Pseudonocardia sediminis: one gene and its partner. The protein of the gene in region 2 interacts with the protein of the main gene of each other region in a pairwise test. Links are inferred from orthologs where the notes say so. Each region holds a gene or a part of one and is shown on either strand. Other genes may lie near its edges. The genes, in order: EV383_RS16175 and panC.

Region 1 (14,365 bases), 2.6 Mb from region 2 along the record:
CCGGAGCCGGCGCATCCGGCGAGGGTCAGGGCGGCGGCCAGTGCCGCCACGACGAGAGCGGGACGGCGTGCGGGCACGCCGAGGGGACGTCGGTGCATGGGTGTACTCCTGCGTGAGGAACGGATCGGACGACGGCGTGGGCCGTCGCGATCACGTCCGCAGGACGCAGAGCTGCGCCAGGCGTACGGCGCTGGGAGGTGGTGGCGCGGCCGCCGTGGTCACGACGCGACTGCGGCCGCTCCGGTGGTCGAGGCCCGCGACGACGGGGAGCAGCAGGCGCGCCACCAGGGGCACGGCCGCGAGACCGGCCAGGGTGGTCAGTACCGCGAGGCAGAGGTGCAGCAACCCGTGGTCGTGTCCGGCGGGGAAGTGACCCGCGGGGGAGTGACCCGCAGCGGTAGGACCGGCGGCCGCGTCCGACCGGCCCGGCGCGACCGCCGGAGCGGCGTGTCCCGCCGCGACGTGGGCGGCGGGGCCGTCGGCGACGGTGTGGACCGCCGGGAACGCCGCCGTCGGCGAGGGAGCGGCCGAACCGTGCTCGGCCGGGGAGACCGTCGCGTGCGCCGGGAACGCCGCTGCGATGTGGGCGGAGTGGCCCAGGACGAGGGCGTGCATGGCGAGGACCCCGCACAGGATCGACAGGACCAGCGTCCAGCGCACGGCCGGCGCCGACAGAGCCCTGTTTCCCACGGGGCCAGCCTAGCGACGGCGCTGCCGGAGCCCGTGCCACGCGGTGACGACCGCCGTCGGTCCCTCCCCTCGGTCTTCCGGGCGTCGCGGACCGCCCGGGGGAGCTTCCGGCCGTTGCCGGGTCGCCCCGGGGAGAGGTCCCGGCCGTCGCGGGGCGGGCCCGCGCCCGGGGCCGCCGGTGAGCGTGGATAGCGTTGCGCCTCGTGCCCGACGCCGAGACCGCCGCCGACGTGACGTCCGCGGCCGAGCCCACCGCCCCGCAGCCCGCCGACGACGCGGAGAACGTCGAGGCCGCTCCGGCGGACCCGGCCCCGCGGCCGCTGCGCCAGGGCGGACCGTTCCGGGCCGGTGACCGGGTGCAGCTGACCGACTCGAAGAACCGCCGCTACACCGTCGTCCTCGAAGAAGGTGGCGTGTATCACACCCACCGCGGAGGGCTGGTCCACGACGACCTGATCGGGCAGCCGGAGGGCTCCGTCGTGCGGTCCGCCGTCGGCACGCCGTACCTCGCGCTGCGCCCGCTGCTGGCCGACTACGTCCTGGCCATGCCCCGCGGTGCGCAGGTCATCTACCCCCGCGACGCCGCCCAGATCCTGATGTGGGGCGACATCTTCCCAGGCGCCCGTGTGCTGGAGGCGGGGGCCGGCTCGGGCGCGCTGACGTGCTCGCTGCTGCAGGCCGTCGGCCCGACCGGCAGCGTCACCTCCTACGAGATCCGCGCCGACCACGCACCCGATGCTGAACGGAACGTGACGACGTTCTTCGGGCACACGCCACCCAACTGGCGCTTGCACGTCGCCGACCTGCGCGACCACGTCGGCGAGGTCGACCGGGTCATCCTGGACATGCTCTCGCCCCAGGACGTGCTCGACACGGTGCGTGACGCGCTCATCCCGGGCGGGGTGCTGGTCGGCTACGTGGCCACCACGACGCAGCTCTCGGTGCTGACCGAGGCGCTGCGCGAACAGCAGTGCTGGACCGAGCCCCAGGCATGGGAGTCGCTGGTCAGGCCCTGGCACGTGGTCGGCCTGGCGGTGCGCCCGGACCACCGGATGGTCGGTCACACGGCGTTCCTAGTGACGGCCCGGCGGCTCGCCGACGGCGTCACCACACCGCGGCCGCAGCGTCGCCCCACCGCCACCCGCTGAGGTACCACGCGGCACGAGATGTTTACACGAACCCGTCCGATTCGACGGTGCGGTGACGGGGAAGAGGCCGCACAGTGTCGTCAAGGTGCCGTCCGGCTGAGGTCGGGATCACCGGTTCGACGCACCGCCACGGCGCCCCCTGAACGGGTACCGTGGTGAAACGGAACACGGAGGGAGGCTGCCGTGAACCCACAGGACGATGGTCCCGGCAGGCGTGACAGCGGTGATCTCAGCCCATCTGAGGCCACCGAACAGATCCGATACCTCGAGAACGAGATCGCGACGCTGCGCCAGCGGCTGACCGAGACACCGCGGCAGAGCCGCGTCCTCGAGCAACGACTCGCAGAGACGACCAGTCGTCTCTCCGCCCTCAACGCGCGTAACGAGAAGCTGACCGAGACCCTCAAAGAGGCTCGTGGTCAGCTGATCGCCCTGCGCGAGGAGGTCGACAGGCTGGCCCAGCCGCCGTCGGGCTACGGGGTCTTCCTCGCCCGCTACGACGACGAGACGGTCGACGTCTTCACCTCGGGCCGCCGGATGCGTGTCCCGGTGTCGCCGGCGGTGGAGAGCGAGCAGATCCGGCCCGGCCAGTCGGTGCGCCTCAACGAGGCGCTCACGGTCGTCGAGGCGATGGGCTTCGAGCAGGTCGGTGACCTGTACTCGTTGCGCGACATCATCGACCGTCCCACCGAGGACGGCGGCGCCGGACGCGGTCTGGTCGTCGGGCACTCGGACGAGGAGCGCGTGGTCTGGCTGGCCGCGCCGCTGTTCGACCTGGGCCTGGACGAGGACTCCTCGCCGCTGAAGATCGGCGACCACCTCATGGTCGACTCCCGCGCGGGCTACGCCTACGAGCGGGTGGCCAAGGCGGAGGTCGAGGACCTCGTGCTCGAGGAGGTCCCGGACGTCGCCTACGAGGACATCGGTGGCCTGTTCCGCCAGATCGAGCAGATCCGCGACGCCGTGGAGCTGCCCTTCCTGCACGCGGAGCTGTTCACCGAGTACGAGCTGCGCCCGCCCAAGGGTGTCCTGCTCTACGGTCCGCCCGGCTGCGGCAAGACGCTGATCGCCAAGGCGGTCGCCAACTCGCTGGCGAAGAAGATCGCCAAGCAGCGCGGCGACGACCCGGACGAGGGACGGGCGTTCTTCCTCAACATCAAGGGCCCGGAGCTGCTCAACAAGTTCGTCGGCGAGACCGAGCGGCACATCCGCCTGATCTTCCAGCGCGCCCGTGAGAAGGCGAGCGCCGGAACCCCGGTGATCGTGTTCTTCGACGAGATGGACTCGATCTTCCGGACCCGTGGCTCGGGTGTGTCCTCCGACGTCGAGACGACGATCGTGCCCCAGCTCCTCGCCGAGATCGACGGCGTCGAGGGCCTGGAGAACGTCATCGTCATCGGTGCCTCGAACCGTGAGGACATGATCGACCCGGCGATCCTGCGGCCGGGCCGGCTCGACGTGAAGATCAAGATCGAGCGTCCGGACGCCGAGGGCGCCCAGGACATCTTCTCCAAGTACCTCACCGACACCCTGCCGGTGCACTCCGACGACATCGCCGAGTTCGGCGGCAGTCGCAAGGCGTGCGTCGACGCGATGATCCAGCGGATCGTCGAGCGGATGTACGACGAGACCGAGGAGAACCGGTTCCTGGAGGTCACCTACGCCAACGGGGACAAGGAGACGCTCTACTTCAAGGACTTCAACTCCGGCGCGATGATCCAGAACATCGTCGACCGGGCGAAGAAGTCCGCGATCAAGTCGGTGCTCGAGACCGGTCAGCGGGGTCTGCGCGTGCAGCACCTGCTGGACGCGATCGTCGACGAGTTCGCCGAGAACGAGGACCTGCCCAACACGACCAACCCGGACGACTGGGCACGGATCTCGGGCAAGAAGGGCGAGCGGATCGTCTACATCCGCACGCTGGTCACCGGCAAGAACGACGCCACCGGCCGCGCGATCGACACCGCGTCGAACACCGGCCAGTACCTGTAGGCACCTGCTCCACCCGGACGGGCCCCGCCGCATCCCGCGGCGGGGCCCGTTCGCGTGTCCGATCCGTTCACGACGGCCGAGGGCTCCGGCCCTACGGTCGGGTCCCATGAGCAACGAGACGATCGGCGCGCAGCTGGACATGATCGGGATCGTGGTGTCGGACATGGCCCGGTCCCTGGCGTTCTACCGGCTCCTCGGCCTGGAGATCCCGGAGTCCGCCGACGCCGAGGTGCACGTGGAGGTGCCGCTGCGGGGTGGTCTGCGGCTGGGCTTCGACACCGACGCCCTGGTGTCGGGCTTCCACGACGGATGGACCCCGCCGTCGTCGGGGGAGGGCCGGGTGGGTCTGGCGTTCCTGCTCCCGGACGCCGCGGCCGTCGACGCCGCCTACGAGCGGATCACCGGGGCCGGGTACGTCGGCGTCCTCGAGCCGTTCGACGCGCCGTGGGGCCAGCGCTACGCCACCGTCACCGACCCCGACGGCTCGTCGCTGGACCTGTTCGCCTGGGTGGATGCCGAGGAGGCCTGACGTGCGGGTGGGACGACCGTCGTGACGCTCCGCCGCCGGGCGGAGCGCCCTCGGCGTCATCTCACCGCGGCGGGGCCAGCTCGCCGGGGGAGACCCCGGCCAGGGCTCTGACCTCCCGGCTCAGGTGCGGCTGGTCGGCGTAGCCCGCCCGGGCGGCGACCTCGGCGGGTGGGACGCCGGCGTACAACAACCCGGTGGCCGTACGGAACCGGAGGACGCGCCGTGCCACCGACGGCCCGTAGCCGAGGGTCGCCAGGCAGCGCCGGTGCAGCGTGCGGGTCGTGACGCCGACCCGGTCGGCCACCTCGGCGGCGGGCATCCCGGCGGTCAGCGCGCGCAGTGCCGATCCGGGGAGCGGTTCGGGCAGCCGGTGGCGGTCCTGCTCGGCGGCGGCGAGCAGGGCCGTGGTCGTGTCGAGGAGAGCAGCCAGCCCGGTCCCGCCGAGACGAGCGACCGGCCCGGTCCCACCGCGATGAGTGGCCGTTCGGTCCCCGCCGTGACGAGCGCCCGGTCCGCTCCCGCCGTGACGAGCGGCCGGTCCGCCCCCGCCGAGATGCACATCAGCGTCGTCCGCGGACCCGCCGGCGACGGTGAGCCGCATCTCGGCGGTGCTCCCGATGGCCGACCGTGCGGCGGGGCGGCCGCGGGGGATCAGTTCGAGGAGGTCGACCCGGTGGTCGCGCACCGCGTCGGCGGCGACGCCGAGCAGCGCGGGCAGCGCCCCGGGGTGGAACCGCAGTCCGACGGTCGCGGAGCCGGGGACGGACCGGGCGACGTGCGCCGCGGTGTCCGGGCCGGCCACGACGATCCGGCCGTCGGCCAGCAGCAGGTCCATGCACCCGTCCGGGAGCACGCGCTGTTCATGGGGCGCCGCGCCGGCCGGGACCTCCGCCCGCCAGGCGCACTCGACGAGCGCACGCACCGGCGCGGGCAGCCGCTGCGGCACCAGCTCCCGGTAGCGCGACCCGCTCATGCCGCCGCAGCCTACCGAGGCCGCGTGCCCCGCACTCGTGGCGCGAAAGTTCCGCCCGGCCGCACGAATGCGCCACGAGTGCCGTGGTCAGGGGCCGGACACGGGAGAGCCCCGGCCGGGATCGCCGGCCGGGGCTCGTTCTCGCTCGGGGCGTGGTCGGCCCCGGGTCACGTGCGGGAGTCAGGAGGCGCGCAGGACGCCCTCGATCTCCAGCTCGATGCCGATCTTCTCGCTCACGACGACGCCGCCGCCGTCGAGGGGCAGCGAGATGTCGACGCCGAAGTCGCTGCGGTTGATCGTGGTGGTGGCGGTGAAGCCGCAGCGGGTGCCGCCCCAGGCGTCCGGGCCGAAGCCGCCGACCTCGAGGGCGAGCTCGACCGGCTTGGTCGCGCCCTTGATGGTCAGGTCGCCGGCGAGGACGAAGTCGTCGCCCTTGGCGGTGATGCCGGTCGAGCGGAAGGTCCACTCCGGGTGGGTCTCGACCTCGAAGAAGTCGGCCGACTTGATGTGGCCGTCGCGCTGGTCGTTGCCGGTGTTGATGGAGGTGGCGTCGATCGTGGTGCTGACCGAGGAGTCCTCGAAGTTGTCGGCGGTGACGATCTCGCCGGCGAACTGGTCGAAGCGGCCCTTGACCTTGCTGACCATCATGTGACGGACACTGAACGCGATCACGGAGTGGGTGGCGTCGATGTCCCAGGTCCCCGCGATGTAGTTGGGGATGGTGGTGGTCGAGGGAGCGGACATGGGTGATCCTCCGTAAGTTGGTTGAACTCTCACTTGTTGAGAGCGATACTAGTACTAACGACTTGAGCGTTCAACTGTTTCTGGGAGGTGTCGTGGCTCACCCGCGTTGGCTCGACGAGGAGCAACAGCGGACCTGGCGCGCGTACCTGGCCGCCACGCGGCTGGTGTTCGAGCGTGTCGAGCGTCAGATGCAGTCCGATTCGGGCATGCCGCAGGCCTACTACGAGATCCTGGTGCGATTGTCCGAGGCGCCCGAGCACACGTTGCGGATGAGCCTGCTCGCGACGTCGTCGCTGTCCTCGCGCAGCCGCGTCTCGCACGCCGTGGCCCGGATGGAGGAGAGCGGATGGATCCGGCGCCGGTCCTGTCCGACCGACCGCCGCGGCCAGCTCGCCGAGCTCACCGACGAGGGCATGCGGGTGCTGCGCGAGGCCGCGCCCGGCCACGCCACGACGGTGCAGGAGGTGCTCTTCGACGGCCTGAGCCCCGGGCAGCAGGCGGCCCTGCTGGACGTGGGGGAGGCGCTGGTGGCCCACCTGTCGACCGGTCGGACCTGGCCGGCGGACGACGACTCCGGCAGCTGCCCCGACGACGACGCCCCCGGCGCGGAGGGGTGTCCGGACGACTCGGCGACAGGGTGACGTACCGGACGAGGCCGTGACGCCCGCGACGTCCTAGGCTGGGCACATGCCTCATTTCGACGTCGTCGTTCTCGGTGCCGGCCCCGGTGGGTACGTCGCGGCCATCAGGGCCGCCCAGCTCGGGAAGAGCGTGGCCGTCGTCGAGGAGAAGTACTGGGGCGGGGTGTGCCTCAACGTGGGCTGCATCCCGTCGAAGGCCCTGCTGCGCAACGCCGAGCTCGCCCACATCATGAGCCACGAGCAGAAGACCTTCGGCATCTCCGGTGAGGTCTCCTTCGACTTCGGCGCCGCCTTCGACCGCAGCCGGACCGTGGCCGACGGCCGGGTCAAGGGCGTGCACTTCCTGATGAAGAAGAACAAGATCACCGAGTTCGACGGCCTGGGCCGCTTCTCCGAGCCCGGCACGATCGAGGTCGAGCTCTCCGACGGCGGCAGCGAGACCGTCACCTACACCGATGTGATCATCGCGACCGGCTCCACGGTGAAGCTGCTGCCCGGGACCGAGCTCTCCGAGCGCGTCGTGACCTACGAGGAGCAGATCCTCACCCGCGAGCTGCCGAAGTCCATCGTGATCGCCGGTGCCGGTGCGATCGGCGTCGAGTTCGCCTACGTGCTGGCCAACTACGGCGTCGAGGTCACGATCGTCGAGTACCTGGACCGGCTGCTGCCGCTCGAGGACGCCGACGTGTCCAAGGAGCTCGGCAAGCGCTACAAGAAGCTCGGCGTCACCGTCCGCACGTCGACCAAGGTCGAGTCGATCGTCGACGACGGGTCCGGCGTCACCGTCACCGTCTCCTCGGAGAAGGGCGGCTCGGAGGAGATCCGTGCCGACAAGGTCATGCAGGCGATCGGCTTCGCCCCCCGGGTCGACGGCTTCGGCCTCGACAAGATCGGCGTCGAGCTGACCGAGCGCGGCGCCGTCCAGGTCGACGACTACATGCGCACCAGCGCCGAGCACGTCTATGCGATCGGTGACGTCACGGCGAAGCTGATGCTCGCCCACGTCGCCGAGGCGCAGGGCGTGGTGGCCGCGGAGACGCTCGCCGGGGCCGAGACCCAGGAGCTGTCCTACGTGATGATGCCGCGGGCCACGTTCTGCCAGCCGCAGGTCGCGAGCTTCGGCTACACCCAGGCCCAGGCCGAGGAGCTGGCCGACGAGAAGGGCTGGAAGGTCAAGGCCGTGTCCTTCCCGTTCACCGCGAACGGCAAGGCACAGGGCATGGGCGAGCCGAACGGCTTCGTCAAGCTCATCGCCGACGAGACCTACGGCGAGCTGCTCGGCGGCCACATCATCGGCCCGGAGGCCACCGAGCTCCTGCCCGAGCTGACCCTGGCCCAGAAGTGGGACCTCACGGTCTACGAGATGGCCCGCAACGTGCACGCCCACCCGACGCTGTCCGAGGGCCTGCAGGAGGCCATCCACGGCCTCGCCGGGCACATGATCAACCTCTGACTCCCGGCCGGTCTCCCGGCGGGTTGTTCCAGCGAACCGCTCACGAACTCTCGGAGTTCGTGAGCGGTTTTCGTCTGTGTGGGGTCCGGGGGCGGGCGCCCGAGCTGCGTCACACCCCCCCGTGACGTGTCCGAGAGGGTCCCCTCGCTCACCGGACGTCCCGAGGGCTCCCCTGGCGACGCGGCGGCGGGTACTGCGCGCCCGGGGATGTGCCCGGCCAAGGGTGTCCCTGGGGGTCCCCTCGCTCACCGGGACGTCCCGGGGGCTCCCCTGGTGACGCGGCGGGTACTGCGCGCCCGGGGATGTGCCCGGCTAGGGGTGTCCCTGGGGGTCCCCTCGCTCACCGGGAGGTCCCGGGGGCTCCCCTGGTGACGCGGCGGGTGCTGCGGGCCCCGGGGACGTGCCCGGCGAGCGCGTCCCGGAGGGTCCCCTCGCACACCCGACGGTCCCCGGGGATCCCCTCGTGGCTCCGCGTGGCCGGGGCGCCTCGACGGAGGCGCGGCGATGGGGCGCGTGGGCGGGGCGCCTCGGCGGGGCTCGGTCAGCGGGTGGGGCGCGGGGAGGTATCGGTGGTGCGGGCGGCCTCGCGGCGGGCCTCGCGACGGTCGGCGGCGAGGGCCTCCTCGACGGCGGCGTGGACGGCGGCGGTCGAGACGTGCGGGTCGACCAGGCGGGCGGCGGCGAGGGAACGGGCCGAGACGGAGATGCTGACCATGGTGGGTCTCCTGGAACTGCGTGGCTGCGGGCGCCGGGGCGACCCCGTCGGGTGGGGCGACGGTGCTGGGTCAGGGCGCCGGCGCGTGGTCACCGTGCCGGGGCGGCGTGAACCGGTCCGGCGGCGGCACGTGCGGGGGACCCGACGGTGGGCCCTTTCCGGGATGTCGTCGCGCGACCCGCCGCGTGTTAACCGATCCAGACACCACATCGGGTGAGCCGGGTCACCCGCGGGTCAGAGACTGGACAGCCACCTCCGGGCGGCCGCGCGCCCGTCCGGCACGAACGGCCAGGACGGGTCGTCGAGACGCCGTCGCAGCTCGTCGATCTCCATCCAGCCGCCCTCCGCGATCTCGCTCGGCTGGTGGACGACCGGGCCGTCGGAGAACGCCTGGTAGGCGAACACGTGGGCGCGCAGCCCGTACGGGCCGGTGCCGGGACCGGTGTCGGCCCCTTCGGCGGAGGCGTCCCAGGCGCGGGTGAACAGATGCTCCAGCGCGACGCCGGTGATGCCGAGCTCCTCGGCCAGCTCGCGCGCTGCGGCGTCGTCGGGGCTCTCCCCGGCGTCGATCACCCCGCCCGCCCAGCAGTCGTACAGCCCGGCCATGACGAGCTTGTCGTCGCTGCGCCGGTGCACGTAGACGCGGGCGCCGTCGGTGCTGCGCAGAAGCGTGGCCGACGTGCCGTGCCACAGCGAGCGGGCGTAGACCTCGCCGCGGTCGGCCTCGCCGACCACCCGGCCGTCGGCGTCGTAGAGGGCGATGCGCTCACGGGCGGGGTCGGTCACGCACGGATCGTCGCATCGGGGCCCGTGACAGCCCGACGTGGCCGGATACACCGGCGTGCTCGGGGCGCGCGGGGTGCGATGGCGGTTAGGCTCGCGCAATGCACGTTGAGGGGGAGGCGGCAGTATGACCGCACGCCGGATCATGGGTACGGAGATCGAGTACGGCATCGCGGTGCCCGGTGACCCCACGGCCAACCCGGTCGTCACGTCGACGCAGGTGGTGCTCGCCTATGCCGCCGCGGCGGACATCCCGCGCAACCGTCGTGCGCGCTGGGACTACGAGGTGGAGTCCCCACTGCGCGACGCGCGCGGGTTCGACCTGTCGGCGCCGTCGCTGGCCCCGCAGCTCGACACCGACCTCGACGACCTCGGCGCCGCGAACGTCATCCTCACCAACGGCGCCCGGCTCTACGTCGACCACGCGCACCCGGAATACTCCACGCCCGAGGTGCTGAGCCCCCGCGACGTCGTGACCTGGGACAAGGCCGGCGAGCGGGTGATGCTGGAGGCCGCGAACCGCGCCGCCACGGTGCCCGGGTCCCCGCGCCTGCAGCTCTACAAGAACAACGTCGACGGCAAGGGTGCGAGCTACGGCTCGCACGAGAACTACCTGATGGCCCGGGCGACGACGTTCCCGTCGATCGTCGGCGGGCTCACTCCGTTCTTCGTCTCCCGGCAGGTCGTCTGCGGCGCCGGACGCGTCGGGCTGGGTCAGCAGGGCGACGAGCCCGGCTACCAGCTCGCGCAGCGCTCGGACTACATCGAGGTCGAGGTCGGCCTGGAGACCACGCTCAAGCGCGGCATCATCAACACCCGCGACGAGCCGCACGCCGACGCGGACAAGTACCGCCGGCTGCACGTCATCATCGGCGACGCGAACCTGTCCGAGTTCGCCACCCTGCTCAAGGTCGGGACGACGGCGATCGTGCTCGACATGATCGAGCACGGCGTCCGGTTCGAGGATCTGCGCCTGTCCGAGCCGGTCCGTGCGGTGAGCCAGATCAGCCGTGACCCGTCGCTGAAGCGCACGGTCGACCTGGCCGACGGTCGCAAGCTCACCGGCCTGCAGATCCAGCAGGAGTACTACGAGCGCGCCGAGGCCCACGTCGCGCGCCAGCAGGGCGCCGACCGCTCCGCCTGGGACGCCGACACCCTCGAGGTCCTCGACGCCTGGGGCGAGGTCCTCGCGGACCTGGCGAAGGACCCGATGCTCACCACCGACCGGCTGGACTGGACGGCCAAGCTGCACCTGCTCGAGGCCTACCGCCAGCGCGACGGCCTGGGCTGGAACTCCGGGCGCCTGGCCATGGTCGACCTGCAGTACTCCGACGTCCGGCTGGCCAAGGGCCTCTACAACCGGATGGTCACCCGCGGGTCGATGCGCCGGGTCGTCACCGAGGAGCAGGTGATGGCGGCGATGACCGAGCCGCCGGAGGACACCCGCGCCTACTTCCGGGGCAGCTGCATGAAGCGCTACCCGGTCGAGGTCGCCGCGGCGTCCTGGGACTCGGTGATCTTCGACCTGGGCCGGGAGTCGTTGGTGCGGATCCCGACGCTGGAGCCACTGCGCGGCACCCGCAAGCACGTCGGCGAGCTGTTCGAGGCCACGTCGACGGCCGAGGAGCTCGTGGACAAGCTCACACAGGGCTGAGGGCGCCGACCGAGGGCGTAGTGGGACACGCCGAACGGGTCTGCGCAGTTCACGGGCGTGTCGTTCACCCGGTGGGTAGGGTGGACAGGTACCGGACCCGGTCCGTCGCACGGGAGAGCGTGCGGTGGCCGGGCCCATGTGCGAGGAGGAGACCTCATGTCGCAGGAGCAGACGAAGCGCCAGGGCGGTGGCGACGGCGACGACGAGAGCGGCGAGGGCGCGGAGTCCGGAGGCCAGGAGCGCCGCGAGAAGCTCGGTGAGGACGTCGACACCATCCTCGACGAGATCGACGACGTGCTGGAGGAGAACGCGGAGGACTTCGTCCGGTCCTACGTGCAGAAGGGCGGCCAGTAGCCGCCCGGCCGCTCCACCCCGTGGGTGGCGACGGCCCGTCGCGGCCGTCGCCCCCTGCGGGCCACCGTTCGACAAGCACCACACCCGCACGAGGAGAGGCACTCACCCGACCATGGACTTCCGGCCCTCGGTCAACCCCGGGATCGCCCCCGGCCCCGCTACAGGACAGCTCGGTACGTTCATGACCGGCTCGCAGTCCTTCTCCGAGTTCGTCGGGTCGGTGACACCGCACCTGCTGCCCGATCCCGGTCCGGCCACGGCCGCCGGCGGGGGAGCCGCGGCGCAGCTGGGCGTCCCGCACGGCACCACGATCGTCGCGCTGGTGTTCTCCGGCGGGGTGGTCATCGCCGGTGACCGGCGGGCCACGCAGGGGAACATGATCGCCCAGCGCGACATCGAGAAGGTCTTCGTCACCGACGAGTACTCGGCCGTCGGGATCGCCGGCTCGGCGGGCATGGCGATCGAGATGGTCCGGCTGTTCAGCGTGGACCTCGAGCACTACGAGAAGATCGAGGGTGTCTCGCTCTCGCTCGACGGCAAGGCCAACAAGCTGGCCGGGATGGTCCGGGCGAACCTCGGCGCGGCCATGCAGGGCTTCGTCGTCGTCCCGCTGTTCGCCGGCTTCGACACCGAGGCCACCGACCCGGCCACCGCCGGGCGCATCGTCACCTACGACGCCACCGGCGGGCGCTACGACGAGAAGCTGGGCTACCACGCGGTCGGCTCGGGCTCGGTGTTCGCGAAGTCGTCGCTGAAGAAGCTGCACGACCCGTCCGCGGACCTGGCCGCCACCGTGCGCACCGCGATCGAGGCCCTCTACGACGCCGCGGACGACGACTCCGCGACCGGTGGCCCGGACACGGTCCGCCGGATCTACCCGGTCGTCGTGTCCATCACCGCCGACGGCGCCGAGCGCCGCGGCGAGGACGAGATCGCCGACGTCGTGACGCAGGTGGTCGCCGGACGCACCGAGCGGCCCGGTGGCTGAGCTCCCGGCCCCCGCCCACCGCCTGCCCGCCGCTAGAGAAGACCTGGAGCGCTCCCCATGACGATGCCGTTCTACTCCTCCGTCGACCAGCTGCTGCGCGACCGCTCCGAGCTCGCCCGCAAGGGCATCTCCCGCGGTCGCAGCGTGGTCGTGCTGACCTACGCCGGAGGCGTCCTGTTCGTCGCCGAGAACCGTGGCACGTCGCTGCGCAAGGTCTCCGAGATCTACGACCGGATCGGGTTCGCGGCCGTCGGCCGGTACAACGAGTTCGAGAACCTGCGCACCGGCGGCATCCGGATGGCCGACTTCCGCGGTTTCACCTACGACCGCCGTGACGTCACCGGGCGGATGCTGGCCAACGCCTACGCCCAGGCGCTGGGTACCGCGTTCGTCGAGCAGCAGAAGCCGTTCGAGGTGGAGCTCTGCGTGGCCGAGGTCGGCCGCGAGGCCGGCGGCGACCAGCTCTACCGCATCACCTACGACGGCTCGATCACCGACGAGCCGCGCTACGTGGTGATGGGCGGGCAGACCGAGCCGATCTCGACGAAGCTCGGCGAGTCCTACGAGCACGGCATGGAGCTCTCCGCCGCGATCGGGGTCGCGCTGGGCGGCCTGCAGGTCCCCGGGGCCGACCCGTCCGCGGCGAACGGCTCGACCACGCCGCGGGTGCTCGGGCCGGACGCGCTCGAGGTCGCCGTGCTCGACCGGAACCGGCCGCGCCGCACGTTCCGCCGCATCGAGGGTGCCGCGCTGGCCGAGCTGCTGCCGGCCGCGAACCGCGGGACCGAGGACCCCGAGCCCGGCGTCGCGGGCGGGGACGACACCCCGGCGGCCGGCGGTGCACTGCCCGAGGGCGGTGGGTCCTGACCCGGTTCACCGCCGGCACCAGCTCCGAGGCCGTCGTCACCGCGGACCGCTCCGCGGTGTGGGACATCCTGGTCGATCCCGACCGGCTGCCGAAGCTGACGCCGCTGCTCAGCCGGATCGAGGCCGACGGTGAGCACTGGCGCTGGCACCTGGTCCGACTGAAGGTGCTCGGTGTCGGGATCAGCCCGGTGTTCACCGAGCGCATGACGTTCTCGGAGAAGCAGCGAATCTCGTTCACCCACGACCCTCCGGCGGGGGTCACCGAGTGGGCCGGGGCGGAGGGGCACTACGAGCTCTCCGACGTCGACGACGGGACCCACCTGGCGATCAGCCTCGACCTCGCCGTCGACCTGCCGTTGTCGAAGCTCGCCACACCGGTGGTGACCCGCACGATGCAGACCACCATCCAGATGATGGGCGACCGGTTCTCGGCCAACCTGCTGCGCGAGCTGAAGGCCCAGCAGCGCTGAACCGGGCAGGGCTCCTCAGGCGCCTGGTTCGGGGGCGGCACGGACGGCGTTCTCGGCGGCCGTCCTCAGGGCGGTGGTGAGCGCGCGCAGGGCCGGCAGGTCGCCGTCCTGCTCCCGGGTGGCCAGCGCCAGCGACCGCTCGATCGCCGGGCGGCAGCGCAGGAACCGCACGCCCTCGGGTGCCGGGACGGCGGCGATGCCCGGCACCGTCGCGACGGCCAGACCGGCTCGGACGAGGCTGAGCTGGGTGGTGAAGTCGGTCACCAGGTAGCGGACGTCCGGCTCGACGTGGTGCGCGCGGACGAGCTGGACCAGGGCCTCGTAGGCCTCTGTCCCGACCGGGCAGGACGCCCAGGTCTCCCGG
Region 2 (14,230 bases):
CCCGTCGACCTGACCCGCGAAGCCGAAGATCACCCCGGCCTGCAGGCACTCCACGGTGTTCTTGCCGATCACCGAGCGCGGCGCCAGGAGCTCGACGGTGCGCAGCGCGGAGGCGCGGGTGGCCAGCGCCTCCATCGAGATCTCGATGCCCGGGGCCAGCGCGCCGCCGAGGAACTCACCCCGTGCCGAGACGACGTCGATGTTGGTCGACGTGCCGAAGTCGACGATCACGCACGCGGTGCCGAACATCTGGTGCGCGGCCAGGGTGTTCACCACCCGGTCGGCACCCACCTCGCGGGGGTGGTCGACCAGCAGCGGCACCCCGGTCCGTACCCCCGGCCCGACGACCAGCGTCGGCATCCGGTCGGCGCGGCGTTCCAGCATCACCCGCAGCTCGCGCGAGAGCGCCGGCACCGTGGACAGCGCGCTGATCCCGGACACGGCCGGCGCGAGGTCACCGAGCATCGCGTAGATGGCGACCTCGAGCTCGTCCGCGGTCATCCGGGGCTCGGTGCGCATCCGCCAGCTGTGCGCGGTCTCCGGCCCCATCTGCTCCGGCGCCGACGGGTCCTGCTCCGGGTAGAGACCCAGCGCGATCTGGGTGTTGCCGACGTCGATGCAGAGGTGCACGCCTCTACCCGGCCCGGCCGACGGCGCCGGAGAGCAGGCCGGACCCGTCCGGAGCGTGGCCCGGGTCGGTCCCCAGGTCGGCGATCTTGTTGTCGGCGTCGACGAAGACGACCCGCGGCCGGTAGGTGACCAGCTCGGACTCGTCGTACTGGCCGTAGGAGATCAGGATGACGAGGTCGCCGGGGTGCACCAGGTGCGCGGCGGCGCCGTTGATCCCGATCACGCCGCTACCCGGCTCGCCGGTGATCGCGTAGGTCTCCAGGCGCGCGCCGTTGGTGATGTCGACGATGGTGACCTGCTCGCCCTCCAGCAGGTCGGCGGCGGCCATCAGGTCCGCGTCGATCGTCACCGAGCCGACGTAGTGCAGGTCGGCCTGGGTCACGGTGGCGCGGTGGATCTTGGACTTCATCATCGTGCGGTTCATCGGTCTGCCTCTCTCACAGCATGACGGCGACGTTGTCGATCAGACGGGTGGTGCCCAGCCGGGCCGCGACGAGCAGGCGGGCGTCCCCGGACTCCGGGACCGGGCCGAGGTCGGCGCCGCGCAGCTCCAGGTAGTCCACGTCCACGGACGGTTCGGTCGCGAGGACCTCGTGCGCCCGGTCCAGCACGGCCTGCGGGCCGGCCGCGGAGATCGAGGCGCCCTCGACGAGCGCCCGGGACAGCACCGCGGCCCGTGCCCGGTCGGACTCGGAGAGGTAGACGTTGCGCGACGAGCGGGCCAGGCCGTCGGACTCGCGCACCGTGGGCACCCCGACCACGGACAGCGGGAAGTCCAGGTCGCGGACCATCTTCTTGACCAGGACGAGCTGCTGGTAGTCCTTCTCCCCGAACATCGCCACGTCCGGCGCGACGATGTGGAACAGCTTCGAGACCACGGTCAGCATCCCGGCGAAGTGCCCCGCGCGGGTGGCGCCCTCCAGCTCCTCGCCGAGGGGGCCGGGGCTGATCCGGGTGTCCGCGCCGGGCGGGTACATGTGCCCGACCTGCGGGGTCAGGACCAGCTCGACGCCCTCCTCGCGGCACGCCTCGAGGTCGTCCTCCAGCGGGCGCGGGTAGCTCTCCAGGTCCTCGCCCGCCCCGAACTGCAGCGGGTTCACGAAGATCGACACGACCGGGACGACGGCGCCCGGCACGCGTTTGGCGTGCCGGATCAGCTCGCGGTGCCCCTCGTGCAACGCGCCCATCGTGGGCACGAGCGCGATCTTGCGGCCGGCGCCGCGCAGGGCGCGGGTCACCGCCGCGAGCTTGGTGGGCTCGGAGTGCACGGTCACCTGCCCGGCCACGTAGCCGTTGCGGGTGCTCATCGCGGTCACCGGTGTTCCTCCAGGGTCGTGCGGGTGGGTCCGGCGTTCACCGGTGTTCCTTCAGGACGGCGCGGACGTCGTCGAGTGCGGAGTGGTCGAGGAGACCGGCCGCGGCGGCCCGTCCCGCGGTGCGGGAGGCCAGGGCCCGGTAGGCCTCGGCCAGGTCCGGGTCGGCGGCGGTGATCTCGTCGAGGTGGGTGCGCAGGGTGCCGGTGTCGCCGCGGGCGACCGGTCCGGTGAGCGCGCGGTCGCCGTGGCGCAGCGCGTTGTCCAGGGCGGCCGAGAGCAGGGGCGCGACGAGCCGTCCGGCCGGGTGCACGCCGGCGTTCTCCAGCAGGTCCACGCAGTCCCCGACCAGCGTCATCAGGTGGTTGGCGCCGTGCGCGAGAGCTGCGTGGTAGAGCGGGCGGACCGACTCCGGCACCCGGACCGGCTCCGCGTTCATCTCCACGACCAGGGCCTCGCCGACGCTCGCCGCAGCCTCGTCACCGTCGGCGGCGGTCACCGCGACGCAGCACGACGCCAGCCGCTGGACGTCCTCCGGGCGGCCGGTGAACGTCATGGCCGGATGCAGGGCCACCGCCAGCACCCCGTGTTCGACGGCCGGCTCCAGCACGCGCACGCCGGAGGCACCCGCGGTGTGGGTGACGATCTGCCCGGGTCGGAAGCACCCGGCGGCGGCGAGGCCGCGGACCAGGCCGGGCAGCACGTCGTCCGGGACGGCGAGGACGACCAGGTCGGAGCGGGTCACGACCTCGTCCGGGGGCAGCAACGGGACACCGGGCAGCAGGGCCTCGGCGCGCTGGACCGACGCCCGGGAGACACCGCTGGTCGCGACGACGTGGTGGTCGGCCGCCGCGAGTGCGGCTCCGAGCACGACCCCGACCCGTCCGGCGGACACGACTCCGACGGCGAGCCGCGCGGGGCGGCCAGCGTTCATCGATCTCTCCTACTCGCTCCGGTCCACCAGGGGTACCGGTCGAGGCGTCGGCGACAATCCCTGTCGCGTGCCCGGCCAGGGTAGACGGATCCGCCTCCGCCGCAGCGGGCCGGTGACAGGCTTCACCCGCGGAACGCGCGCAGAACTCACCGGAGCGACCGCGGCCGCACGCGCTTCGCGACAGGGAGCGCGCGGTGAGACGGAGAACGCGCGGGAACCCGCCGGGCGGGTGGCGGGCGTGACGACGTCGGCCGGGGCCGGAAGAAGCTTCGACCATCGACGCGCACCGAACCCGCGGACGCGCGCTTCACGGAGCGCGCGGCACCGGGTTCGGCGCGCGGCACCAGGTACAGCACGCGTCTCGGACGTCTGTCGGGGCTCTCAGCGGCGGTGTCGGCCGGGAGCTTCGGACGAGTCGGGGTCGGCCGGGGCGGGGGGCCGTCCGTAGCCGGGCGGAGGACCGGTGTGGCCCGGAGGCGGGCCGGTCTGTCCCGGCGGCGGGCCGGACTGCCGCGGCGGTGCCGGGTAGCCCGGAGGCGGGTGGGCCGGAGGCGGGCTTCCCGGTGGGGGCACCTGGCCGGGCGGGCCGTAGCCCGGAGGTGGGCCGTATCCGGGCTGCGGGGCCGGGCCGGGGTGAGGACCGTGACCGGGGTGCCGGCTCCGGCCGTCCGTCTGGCCGGCGTCGGAGAACAGGTCCTCCGGGCCGGGGGCGCGGAGGGGCTGGGTGTAGCCGCCGTCCGGGTTCGGCGGGGGCGGCGGCTCCCAGCCGGGAGGTGGTGGGAGGCGCCAGGCCGAGGTGAGGGCGTCCGGCATGCCGATCGCCCGGGCACGGGCACGGAGGAGGGCGCGCAGCTTCTCGTCGTGCTCGGCCTGCGCACTCTCCCGGACGGCGCCGCGGGCGATCCGGTTGCGCATGAACGCGAGCTCGGTGACGGCGGCCTGGTAGTCGGCGACGGCCTTGGCCGCGGACCGTCCGGAGCGTCGCTGGACCAGCGCCCGCCAGCCGCGGCGGCGCGAGAGGTCGGCCAGCAGGGGCACCTCGCTCGGCGCGATCCAGCCGGCGGCGGCGAACCCGGGCAGCTCGGCGGTGACGATCCGGGCCTCGCGCTTGCGGGCGAACACCACGAGCACGATCAGCCCGACGAACAGCGGGAGCATCACGAACGCGTAGATCTCGAAGAACGTCGCCGGCGAGGAGGAGAACACCGACGCGGCGTTCCACAGCCCGTGCAGCACGACCGCGACCGCATAACCGACCAGCACGGCCAGCACCCGGAACCCGACGTGCCGGCTGGCCACCGCGACGCCCGCACCGATCCCGATCATGCAGGTGAACAAGGGGTGCGCGAACGGCGAGGCGATGCCGCGCACGAACAGCGTGGCGAGCACGCCGGCCGTCTCCGGGTCGGTGACCGCGCGGCCCAGGTAGAGGATGTTCTCGGTGAAGGCGAACCCGGCCGCGACGATGCCGGCGTAGACGATCCCGTCCACCACGCCGTCGAACTCGCGGCGGCGGAAGACCAGCAGGCCGACCAGGAACAGGCCCTTCACGCCCTCCTCGACGATCGGCGCGACCAGCACCGGCGCCAGGACGTCACCCGCCCCGCGACCGGCCGCCGCGTCCAGCACCGCCGAGGCGCTGGAGTTGATCAATAACGCGGCCAGCGCGGAGAACCCGGCGCCCCAGAAGAACGCCCCCAGCAGCAGCCGCGGGGGCTCGGGCTCCCAGCGGTCCACCCACAGGAACGTGGCCACCACCGGGAGGACCGGCAGCATCGCGCACAGCGTCCCGATCAGCACGCCGGCCGGTCCGATCGAGCGCTCGACCAGCCCGATCGTGATCAGCACACAGAGCGCGAGGACGACCAGCCCCGCGACCGGGAGCAGTACCCCCCGCCGTTTCGCGAACGGCGCCGGGGTGCCCGGTGCGGGCAGCGCGGGACTCACCATGTCGCCAGACCCTACGGGCGCGGACCGACAACCACCTCCCGCGAACCGGCCGACGGGGTGCCCCGATCGGCGGGGATCAGCGCAGGCGCTCCGGGCGGTCGTCGGTGTCCGGGTCGTCCGGCGTCCGGCAGCAGTACTCGAGCCAGAGGCCCGCCCCCACCAGCAGCAGGGCGCACACCAGCCCGATCCCGGCCGTCACGCTGTCGCCGGCGGCCGCAGTGACGTCGCCGGCCAGCGGCAACGTGTAGGTCAGCACCCCCGCCCACAGCCCGGTGACGAACGAGCCGGCCACGGCCGAGGCCTTGGCCACGATCACCGCCCGTGCGGCCAGCAACGGGTCCACCGGAGGGGCGCCGCGGCGCCGCTCGATCCGGCCGCGCAGCACGTACCCGCCGACCAGCTCCGCGATGCCCAGCACACCCAGGACGACCCCGGCGGCCAGCGGCAGCGACGGGATCGAGGAGTAGAACAGCCGGATCACCAGGTTGCCGACGAGCACCGCCGCCAGCCCGACGGCGAGCAGGTCGCGCGGGCGGGTGCGGGAGATCGACGGCTGCGGGGTCACGGCCGCAGCACCAGGTCGTCGCGGCGGCGCATCGCGGCGCGTTCGGCCTCGGGCAGGGCGGCGAGCAGCTCGGCGACCGGTCCGTGCCCGTCGAGCACGGCGCTCGGGTCGGCGTCGAGCCACGGTCCGAGCACGGTGGCCCGCGACGGCGTGCCGGGGTGCGGCAGCACCAGCTCCGGATCGTCGCTGCAGACCCAGCCGTCGTCCCCGCGTACGGCGACGACGTCCACGTCGAGGGTCCGCGGCCCCCAGCGCTGCTCGCGGACGCGCTCGGCCTCGGCCTCCAGGCGCTGACCGCGCCGCAGCCAGCCCCACGCGTCGAGGGCGGGGTCGTCGGCGATCACGACGGCGTTCAGGAAGTCCGGCTGGTCGGTGACGCCCCAGGGCGCCGTCTCGTACACCGGCGACGACGCCACCAGCGCCGGCCCGAGGTCGGCGACGACCAACCGCAGGTACGTGATCCGCTCCCCCAGGTTGGACCCGAGCGAGAGCACCGCGGTACTCACGGCCGCGCCCGCCGCACCACGACCGCGACGTCGGCGAACTGCAGCGGGATCGGCGCGGACGGCTTGTGCAGCGTCACCTCGACCTCGGCCACCCGCGGGTCGGTGAGCACGTCGTCGGCGATCTCCCCGGCGACCGACTCGATCAGGTCCCGCGCCGGACCGCCGATGATCGCGGCCGCGCCCTGGGCCAGGGCACCGTAGTCGAGGGTGTCGGCCAGGTCGTCCGACGCCGCGGCCGGTGCGAGGTCCACGGAGACGACGAGGTCGACGACGAAGTCCTGCCCGTCGCGGCGCTCGTGGTCGAACACGCCGTGGTTGCCGCGCACCCGCAGACCGCGCAGCTCGATCCGGTCCCGGGCCCCGGCGGCGGGCGCGCTCACTGGGCGTCCCCCAGCCACGGACCGGTGACGGCACGGGAGGCCCCCAGCCGGACGGCCGTGCTCACCGCGACGGCGTCCATCGTCGAGTCCACGTCGTGCACCCGGACGCCCCAGGCCCCGGCCATCGCGGCCAGGACGCTGGTCGCCGCCGTCGCCCCGTCGCGCCCGGAGTGCGGGCGCGGGCTGCCGGAGGCGTCGGCCAGCAGGTCGCCGAGGAACCGCTTGCGCGAGGCCCCGACCAGCACCGGGAACCCGAGCGCGACCAGGACGTCGAGACGCCGCAGCAGGGCCCAGTTGTGGGCGGCGGTCTTGGCGAAGCCCAGGCCCGGGTCGAGCAGGATCCGGTCCGGGTCCACCCCGGCCATCACGGCGGCGTCGGCGCGCATCACGAGCTCCTGGCGGACCTCGCCGATCACGTCCTCGTAGCCGGCCAGCTCGTTCATCCGCTCGCTGTGCCCGCGCCAGTGCATGAGGATCCACGGCACCCGGGCGTTCGCCACGACCGCGGCCATGTCCGGGTCGGCCAGCCCGCCGGACACGTCGTTGACCACGGCCGCCCCGGCCTCGACGGCGGCATCGGCGACCGAGGCCCGGGTGGTGTCCACGCTGACCCGGACGCCCTCGGCGACCAGGTCGCGGATCACCGGCAGCACCCGCTGCGCCTCGACCTCGGCCGAGACCCGCAGGGCCCCGGGCCGGGTCGACTCGCCACCGACGTCGACGAGGTCGGCGCCGGAGTCGCGCATCGCGATCCCGTGCGCGACGGCGTGCGAGAGGTCGAGGTAGCGCCCGCCGTCGGAGAACGAGTCGGGCGTGACGTTCAGGATGCCCATCACCGCGCAGCGGCCCAGCTCGGTGAGCCGGGCCCCGCCGTCGGAACTCCCCAGGACCGCCATGTCAGGCGCCCCGGATGAACGAGAGCGCCTCCGCACGCGAGGACGCGGAGCTCTTGAACAGCCCGCGCACGGCCGACGTGGTGGTGCGCGACCCCGGCTTGCGGATGCCGCGCATGGACATGCACAGGTGCTCGGCGTCGAGCACGACGATGACGGCGCGTGGGTCGAGCTTGCGGACCAGCGCGTCCGCGATCTGCCCGGTCAGCCGCTCCTGCACCTGGGGGCGCTTGGCGTAGAGGTCGACGACCCGGGCGATCTTGGACAGGCCGGTGACCTGCCCGTCGACGGCCGGGATGTAGCCGACGTGCGCGACCCCGTGGAAGGGCACCAGGTGGTGCTCGCAGGTGGAGAACATCGGGATGTCACGGACGAGGACGAGCTCGCCGTGACCCTCGTCGAACGTCTTCTCCAGCACCGTGTCCGGGTCGACGTACAACCCGGCGAAGATCTCGCCGTAGGCGCGCGCGACCCGGTCCGGGGTCTCCTTGAGCCCCTCCCGGTCCGGGTCCTCGCCACAGGCGATCAGCAGCTCCCGCACCGCGGCCGCCGCCCGCTCGAGGTCGACCCCGGCCGGGACGGCCTCGGTGACCCCGGCGGAGACGGCCGCCGAGCGCAGGGGGGACGTGTCGGTGGACGACGTACTCAGCGTCCTGCCTCCGGGTTCGGGCCGCCGTCCTCGGGACGCTGCTGCTCGGTGGACGGGCCGTGTCCCTGCCCGTTCCCGTTGCCGTTCCCTCCGGGCTGCTGCCCGGGAGTGGACCAGGGACCGTTCTGGGCCGGGCCGTTCTGAGCCGGGCCGTTCTGGGCGGGACCGTTCCGGCCCTGCGGGGTCTGCTCGGTCCAGTTCGGCGGCGGCCAGGTCTGGCCGGCCGGGGTGGTGGCCGGACGCCAGTTCGGCGGGGCCCCGTAGTTCGGCGCGACCGCGTTCGGCGGCGCCGCCGGGTAGCCACCGTTCTGCGGCGCGGCCGTGTAACCGCCGTTCTGCGGCACGGAGCCACCGTTGGACGGGTAGGCCTGCTGGCCCGGGTGTCCCGTGCCGGGCGTCGGGACCGGCGAGCTGCCGTCCGGTCCGGGACCGCCGGCGCCGTTGCTGCCACCGGGGTAGGAGCCGACCGGGGTCGGCTCGCGCTCCGGCTCGGTCTGCGGCGGCCAGGGCTCGCCGTTCTCGTGCGCGCGCTCGGCCGGGGTCAGGATCGGCGGCTTGTCCGACGGGGTGCGCTGACCGAAGTCGTTGAACGCGGTGATCCGGGGGCGCTTCTCCACCGAGTCGAAGATCCGCGTCAGGTCCTTGCGGGTGAGCGTCTCCTTCTCCAGCAGCTCGAGCACCAGCTCGTCGAGCACGTCGCGGTAGGTGTTGAGGATCTCCCACGCCTCGGTGTGCGCGGCCTCGATCAGCTTGCGCACCTCCTCGTCGATCTCGTGGGCGACCTCCAGCGAGTAGTCCGCCTGGTTGCCCATCGAGCGTCCGAGGAACGGGTCGCCCTGCTCGCGGCCGTACTTCACGGCGCCGAGCTTGGCGCTCATGCCGTACTCCGTCACCATCGCGCGGGCGATCTTCGTCGCCTGGTCGATGTCCGAGGACGCGCCGGTCGTCGGCTCGTGGAACACCAGCTCCTCGGCCGAGCGCCCGCCCATCGCGAACACCAGGCGCGCGATCATCTCGGCGCGCGTCATCAGGCCCTTGTCGTCCTCCGGGACGACGAGCGCGTGCCCGCCGGTACGCCCGCGCGGCAGGATCGTGAGCTTGTAGACCGGCTCCAGGTCCGGCATCGCCCACGCGGCCAGCGCGTGCCCGCCCTCGTGGTAGGCGGTGATCTTCTTCTCCTGCTCGGAGATGATCTTGCCCTTGCGGCGCGGCCCGCCGACGACGCGGTCCACCGACTCCTCGAGCGCGGCCCCGTTGATCAGCGTGCCGTTCTCGCGGGCGGTGAGCAGCGCGGCCTCGTTGATGACGTTGGCCAGGTCGGCGCCGGACATCCCGACGGTGCGCTTGGCCAGCCCGTCGAAGTCCACGTCGTTGTCGAACGGCTTGCCCTTGGAGTGCACGCCGAGGATCGCCTTGCGGCCGGCCATGTCGGGCGCGGCCACCGGGATCTGGCGGTCGAAGCGGCCCGGGCGCAGCAGCGCCGGGTCCAGGATGTCCGGACGGTTCGTCGCGGCGATCAGGATGATCCCGCCGCGGGCGTCGAAGCCGTCCATCTCGACGAGCAGCTGGTTCAGCGTCTGCTCGCGCTCGTCATGGCCACCGCCGAGGCCGGCGCCGCGCTGGCGGCCGACCGCGTCGATCTCGTCGACGAAGATGATGCAGGGGCTGTTCTGCTTGGCCTGCTCGAACAGGTCACGCACACGCGACGCGCCGACACCGACGAACATCTCGACGAAGTCCGAGCCCGAGATCGTGTAGAACGGCACGCCCGCCTCGCCGGCCACGGCCCGCGCGAGCAACGTCTTACCGGTTCCGGGCGGGCCGTAGAGCAGCACGCCCTTCGGGATCTTCGCGCCGAGGGCCTGGTAGCGGCCCGGGTTCTGCAGGAAGTCCTTGATCTCGTAGAGCTCCTCGACCGCCTCCTGGGCGCCGGCGACGTCGCCGAAGGTGGTCTTGGGCATGTCCTTGTTCAGCTGCTTGGCCTTGGACTTGCCGAAGCTCATCACCCGGTTGCCGCCGCCCTGGGAGTTGTTCATGAACCAGAACAGCACCAGGAGCAGGAGGGCGAGCGGGATCATCGTGATCAGCAGGGTGGACAGGAACGAGTCCTGCCGGACGACGGTGTTGTACTCCGGGCCGCCCTGGGCCTGCTGCAGCGAGCTGAAGATCTGACCCGCGGACTGCGCCGGGTACTGGGTGATGATCTGGGTCTCGCCGTCGACGGGGGTCCGGAGCGTCAGCCGCAGCCGCTGCTCCTTGTCCTCCACGACGGCGTCGGTGACGTTGCCGCTGGAGATCTGGGCCAGCGCGGTCGACGTCGGGACCTGCGTGAAGCCGCGGGTGTCGTCGAACAGCGTGCTGAACCCGAAATAGATCAGGAGCGCAAGGAGGATCCAGATCAGAGGATTGCGGAGGAGGCGCTTGCGGTCCATGCAACGTCGGCCTGGGCGGCCTTCACCTTCCCGAGAGTGGTTCACCGGCCGATCACTTCCGGCGCACGACACACCGACCGGCTCTGACCCGCCAGGATAGCTCCCTGCGACGTCGAGCGCGCCGGGTGTGCTCCTGGCCGGTTCCCGGCCCGTTCGACCGGTTCCACCACACAACGCCCGGCCCGGCCACGGGGTTCCGCGGATCACGCCCGGCGTTGCCCTGCAGAGGGTGTCCCGCCGCACACCCCGGAGCACGGGTGTGGGAACTTCTCCGCACGGGTGATCGCAGGACCACGGTCGGCGACCGACGGCGGGACGGGGGCGGCATGGCACTGGCCTCGTCGAGGCGCCTGCGGACGGCGTTGCTGCTGGCCGCGGGGCTGTTCGTGGTCGGGACGTCGGCCGCGCTCTACGAGGTCCCGGCACTGTCCGGCGGCGTCACGGCCGCGACGACCGCCTCCGCCGACGGCCGTGTGACCACACTCACCGGACGTCGCTCGCCGTTCGACCCGCTGGGCCTGACCACGCCGGCCGCGACCCCGGCCGGGTCGGCCGCCGTCCGCCCGGGTGCGGTGACCGAGACGGCCGGCGCCGGGCTGTGCACGTCGAGCTTCGTGTTCACCAGCGGCGAGAAGGTCCTCCTCGGGCAGGCCGCGCACTGCGGGGGCACCGGCGCCGACACCGAGACCGACGGCTGCACCTCCTCCACCGTCCCGACCGGCACCCCGGTCACCGTGCGGGGCAACGGCGAGACCGTCACCGGGACGATGGTCTACAGCTCGTGGACGACGATGCAGCAGCGCGGCGAGACCGACCCGGACACCTGCGCCTACAACGACTTCGCGCTCGTCGAGCTGCCGCCCGACGCGGCGGCGCGGACCAACCCGTCGGTGCCGTTCTTCGGCGGCCCGGGCGGGGTGCACGACGGCGGTCTGGAGCCGGGGGCCGCGGTGTTCGGGCTGGCCAACCCGGAGGGGCCGCCCGAGAGGAGCGCAGGCGGAACGAGCATGGGCGCCGGGACGCGGACGTTGCGCCCGCGCGCCGGCACCGGCGGCGAGGACGTCGGCGGCGGGTGGGGACACACCGTCTACACGGTGGCGCGGGGCGTGCCCGGCGAGTCCGGGGCCCCGCTGCTCGACGAGGCCGGACGCGCGGTCGGGCTGCTGTCGAGCCTGAACGTCGGCGGGGAGCGGGAGAGCATCGAGTACACCGACCTCGCGAGGGCCCTGGACTACGCCCGCCGCAACGGCGGGCTGCCCGACCTCGCGCTGGCCGCCGGGACGGAGCCGTTCACACCGGCGCCGGCCGGTGTCGCCCCCACCGACCTGGCGCCCCCGGCCGGACCACCGGTCGCGGCCGGGAACTGATCCCGCGGACGAGACGGACCGTCAGACGGTCGCTCAGGCGTAGACCGTCGGGGACAGCGTCCCGATGTAGGGCAGGTCGCGGTAGCGCTCGGCGTAGTCGAGCCCGTAGCCGACGACGAACTCGTTCGGGATGTCGAAGCCGACGTACTTGACCGGGACGTCGACCTTGATCGCGTCCGGCTTGCGCAGCAGCGTCACCACCTCCAGCGAGGCGGGCGAGCGGGCCTGCAGGTTGTTCATCAGCCAGTTCAGCGTGAGCCCGGAGTCGATGATGTCCTCGACGATCAGGACGTGCCGGCCCGCGATGTCGCGGTCGAGGTCCTTGAGGATCCGCACCACGCCGGACGACGACGTGGACGAGCCGTACGAGCTGACCGCCATGAACTCGAGCTGCACCGGCACCGGGAGGGCACGGGCGAAGTCGGTCATGAACATGACCGCGCCCTTCAGCACCCCGATCAGGACCAGGTCGGTCTCGCGACCCGATCGCTCGCCGCACTGCTCGCTGTAGTCCGCGGCCACCTGCTCGGCGATCTCGGCGATCTTCGTCCGGACCTGCTCCTCGGTGACCAGGACCGAGGAGATGTCCTCGTCGTACAAGCGTCGTCCCCTCGTCGGCGCCCGGTCCACGGTGGCCGCCGTCCGGGGTGACCCACCCCGATCGACGTCAGTGCCCCGCTCCGCCCCGGACGTGGCGTCGCAGCACGAGCCTGCCACGTGCGCGGACGAGGTCCAAGCCGCCGCCCAGGGCCGGTCCGCCCTGTCCCCGCCACCGCCCGACGAGGTCGTCGGCGGCGCGTAGATGATCATCGGTCAGGGCCCGTACCCCGTTCTCGCGCAACCATTCCCGCAGGACCCGGCGTCGTACGGCGGCCGGGACGCCCACCAGCGGGCCCACCCGCAGCGCCGGGCCGTCCGGGCCGGTGCCGTCGTCGGCCGCCCCCTGCGTCGTCCGTCCGCGACCGGCGGTGTCACCGGAATCACCGGACGGATCGGCCGCGGCGCCGAGCGGTGGTGACGCGGGTGCCCCCACGTGATCACCGTCCGCTGCCCCGGTGCCGAGCCGGTCCTCCGCCTCGGTCCGGACCCGGTCCTCCGCCTCGGCGCGGACCAGCTCCGCCCAGACGCTCAGCGCGTCGTCGTCCTCACGGAGCTGGGCCGCGGTCCGGGCCAGCGCCGGGGCGACGCCGCCGGCGAGGACGTCGTCGAGCAGCGGGAGCGCCTCGCGGCGGATCCGGACGCGGGTGAAGCGGTCCTCGGCGTTGTGCGGGTCCTGCCAGGGCTGGCGGCCGGCCTCGGCGCACGCGGCCTCGGTGACGGCCCGTCGTGTCCCGAGCAGCGGTCGCAGCCACGGGTCGCTCCACTCCCGCATACCGGCCAGCGAGCGGGCGCCGGAGCCGCGGCCCAGGCCGAGCAGCACCGTCTCGGCCTGGTCGTCGAGGGTGTGCCCGAGCAGGACCGGCGAGTCCGGGTGCGGGCGGGCGGCGCGCAGGGCCTCATAACGGGCCCGGCGCGCCGCGGCCTCCGGTCCGCCGGCGCCCTCGACCCGCACGGTGCAGACGCGCGCTCGCACCCCGCAGGCCCCGAACGTCGCGGCCAGCGCCGCCGAGCGCTCCGCCGACCCGTCCTGCAGCCCGTGGTCGACGATCACCGCGTGCACGCCGGCCGGGGCCAGCGCCGCGACGGCGTCGAGCAGCGCCGTGGAGTCGGCGCCCCCGGAGCAGGCGATGACCGGCGGTGCGACCCGGGCCTCGGGCGGCAGCCGGTCGAGTGCCTCACGCACGGCGACCCGCACCTGGCGGGACGCCGGGCCGAGAGCCGCGCTCATGATCGATGAGTGTGGGCACATCGGTGCCACCCATGGCACCGATCGTCACACACGGATCGATCATGAGGGGCGGGCGTCGCCGACCACGGGCCCGCGGACGGCACGGCGGCGGACGGCGGGCTCACGACGACGGCGAGGCTCAGGCGACCCGGCGCAGCCAGTCCTGCGGCGCGTCCAGCTCGGCGCGGAGGGGCAGGGTCTCCGGGGACTCCCAGACCCGGTTGAACCCGGCCATCCCGATCTCGCCCTCGACGTGCCGGACGAACGCCGCGCCGACGGCGTACTGGCGCATCTTCGCCTCGACCCCGAGCAGGGTGCGCAGCAGGCGGTCGATGATCCCGCCCCCGCGACGACGGGCGGTGAAGCGCTCGCGGATGACGTCGACGCTGGGCACCACCCGCGGCCCGACGGCGTCCATCACGTGGTCGGCGTGGCCCTCCAGCAGCGTGGTCAGGGCGAGCAGGCGGTCCAGGACGGCCTTCTGCTCCGGGCCCTGCAGGAGCTCGACCAGCGCCAGCGGGTCGCCTCCGGTGCCGCGCATCGAGCGGATCGCCTCCGGCAGCCGGGCCAGCTTCGCCGCATCCGGCTCCCGGATCGAGAGCAGCTGCCCTACCTGGTCGGAGAAGTAGTCGCGCAACCACGGCACGGCGGTGAACTGCAGGCGGTGGGTGGCCTCGTGCAGGCACACCCAGAGCGCGAAGTCCTCGCTGTCGACGCCGAGCGACTGCTGGGCGGCGTAGATGTTGGGCGCGACCAGGATCAGCCGGCCGGCGCCGTCCGGGC

Evidence for each region.
Region 1: the proteins of panC (region 2) and EV383_RS16175 interact in binary tests that used the Escherichia coli proteins (3 or more experiments, as listed by UniProt). The link is inferred for Pseudonocardia sediminis from one-to-one orthologs.

What each region holds. Positions count from the first base shown.
Region 1 is NZ_SHKL01000001.1:3,485,590-3,499,954, forward strand. Bases 7,896-10,769 are described here. They hold EV383_RS16175 (NUDIX domain-containing protein), read right to left. Parts: upstream 9,672-10,769; coding sequence 9,120-9,671; downstream 7,896-9,119. Other genes in these bases: lpdA (dihydrolipoyl dehydrogenase), read left to right, coding at 7,896-8,170; EV383_RS31220 (hypothetical protein), read right to left, coding at 8,712-8,885; dop (depupylase/deamidase Dop), read left to right, coding at 9,796-10,769. Outside these bases: EV383_RS16125 (DUF305 domain-containing protein), read right to left, coding at 1-98; EV383_RS16130 (hypothetical protein), read right to left, coding at 151-690; EV383_RS16135 (tRNA (adenine-N1)-methyltransferase), read left to right, coding at 1,011-1,838; arc (proteasome ATPase), read left to right, coding at 2,022-3,830; EV383_RS16145 (VOC family protein), read left to right, coding at 3,937-4,359; EV383_RS32230 (helix-turn-helix domain-containing protein), read right to left, coding at 4,421-5,332; EV383_RS16160 (YceI family protein), read right to left, coding at 5,513-6,076; EV383_RS16165 (MarR family winged helix-turn-helix transcriptional regulator), read left to right, coding at 6,169-6,717; more of lpdA, read left to right, coding at 6,764-7,895; more of dop, read left to right, coding at 10,770-11,322; EV383_RS16185 (ubiquitin-like protein Pup), read left to right, coding at 11,479-11,676; prcB (proteasome subunit beta), read left to right, coding at 11,858-12,664; prcA (proteasome subunit alpha), read left to right, coding at 12,722-13,531; EV383_RS16200 (SRPBCC family protein), read left to right, coding at 13,528-14,001; EV383_RS16205 (LysR family transcriptional regulator), read right to left, coding at 14,017-14,365.
Region 2 is NZ_SHKL01000001.1:6,092,052-6,106,281, forward strand. The notes cover bases 3-2,741. They hold panC (pantoate--beta-alanine ligase), read right to left. Parts: upstream 1,938-2,741; coding sequence 1,068-1,937; downstream 3-1,067. Other genes in these bases: EV383_RS28510 (type III pantothenate kinase), read right to left, coding at 3-630; panD (aspartate 1-decarboxylase), read right to left, coding at 635-1,054; EV383_RS28525 (Rossmann-like and DUF2520 domain-containing protein), read right to left, coding at 1,984-2,741. Outside these bases: more of EV383_RS28510, read right to left, coding at 1-2; more of EV383_RS28525, read right to left, coding at 2,742-2,877; EV383_RS28530 (PrsW family intramembrane metalloprotease), read right to left, coding at 3,259-4,827; EV383_RS28535 (DUF3180 domain-containing protein), read right to left, coding at 4,904-5,392; folK (2-amino-4-hydroxy-6-hydroxymethyldihydropteridine diphosphokinase), read right to left, coding at 5,389-5,898; folB (dihydroneopterin aldolase), read right to left, coding at 5,895-6,278; folP (dihydropteroate synthase), read right to left, coding at 6,275-7,174; GTP cyclohydrolase I FolE, read right to left, coding at 7,176-7,790; ATP-dependent zinc metalloprotease FtsH, read right to left, coding at 7,817-10,252; EV383_RS28565 (serine protease), read left to right, coding at 10,579-11,619; hpt (hypoxanthine phosphoribosyltransferase), read right to left, coding at 11,653-12,219; tRNA lysidine(34) synthetase TilS, read right to left, coding at 12,287-13,447; EV383_RS28580 (zinc-dependent metalloprotease), read right to left, coding at 13,587-14,230. UniProt on the Escherichia coli protein: Catalyzes the condensation of pantoate with beta-alanine in an ATP-dependent reaction via a pantoyl-adenylate intermediate.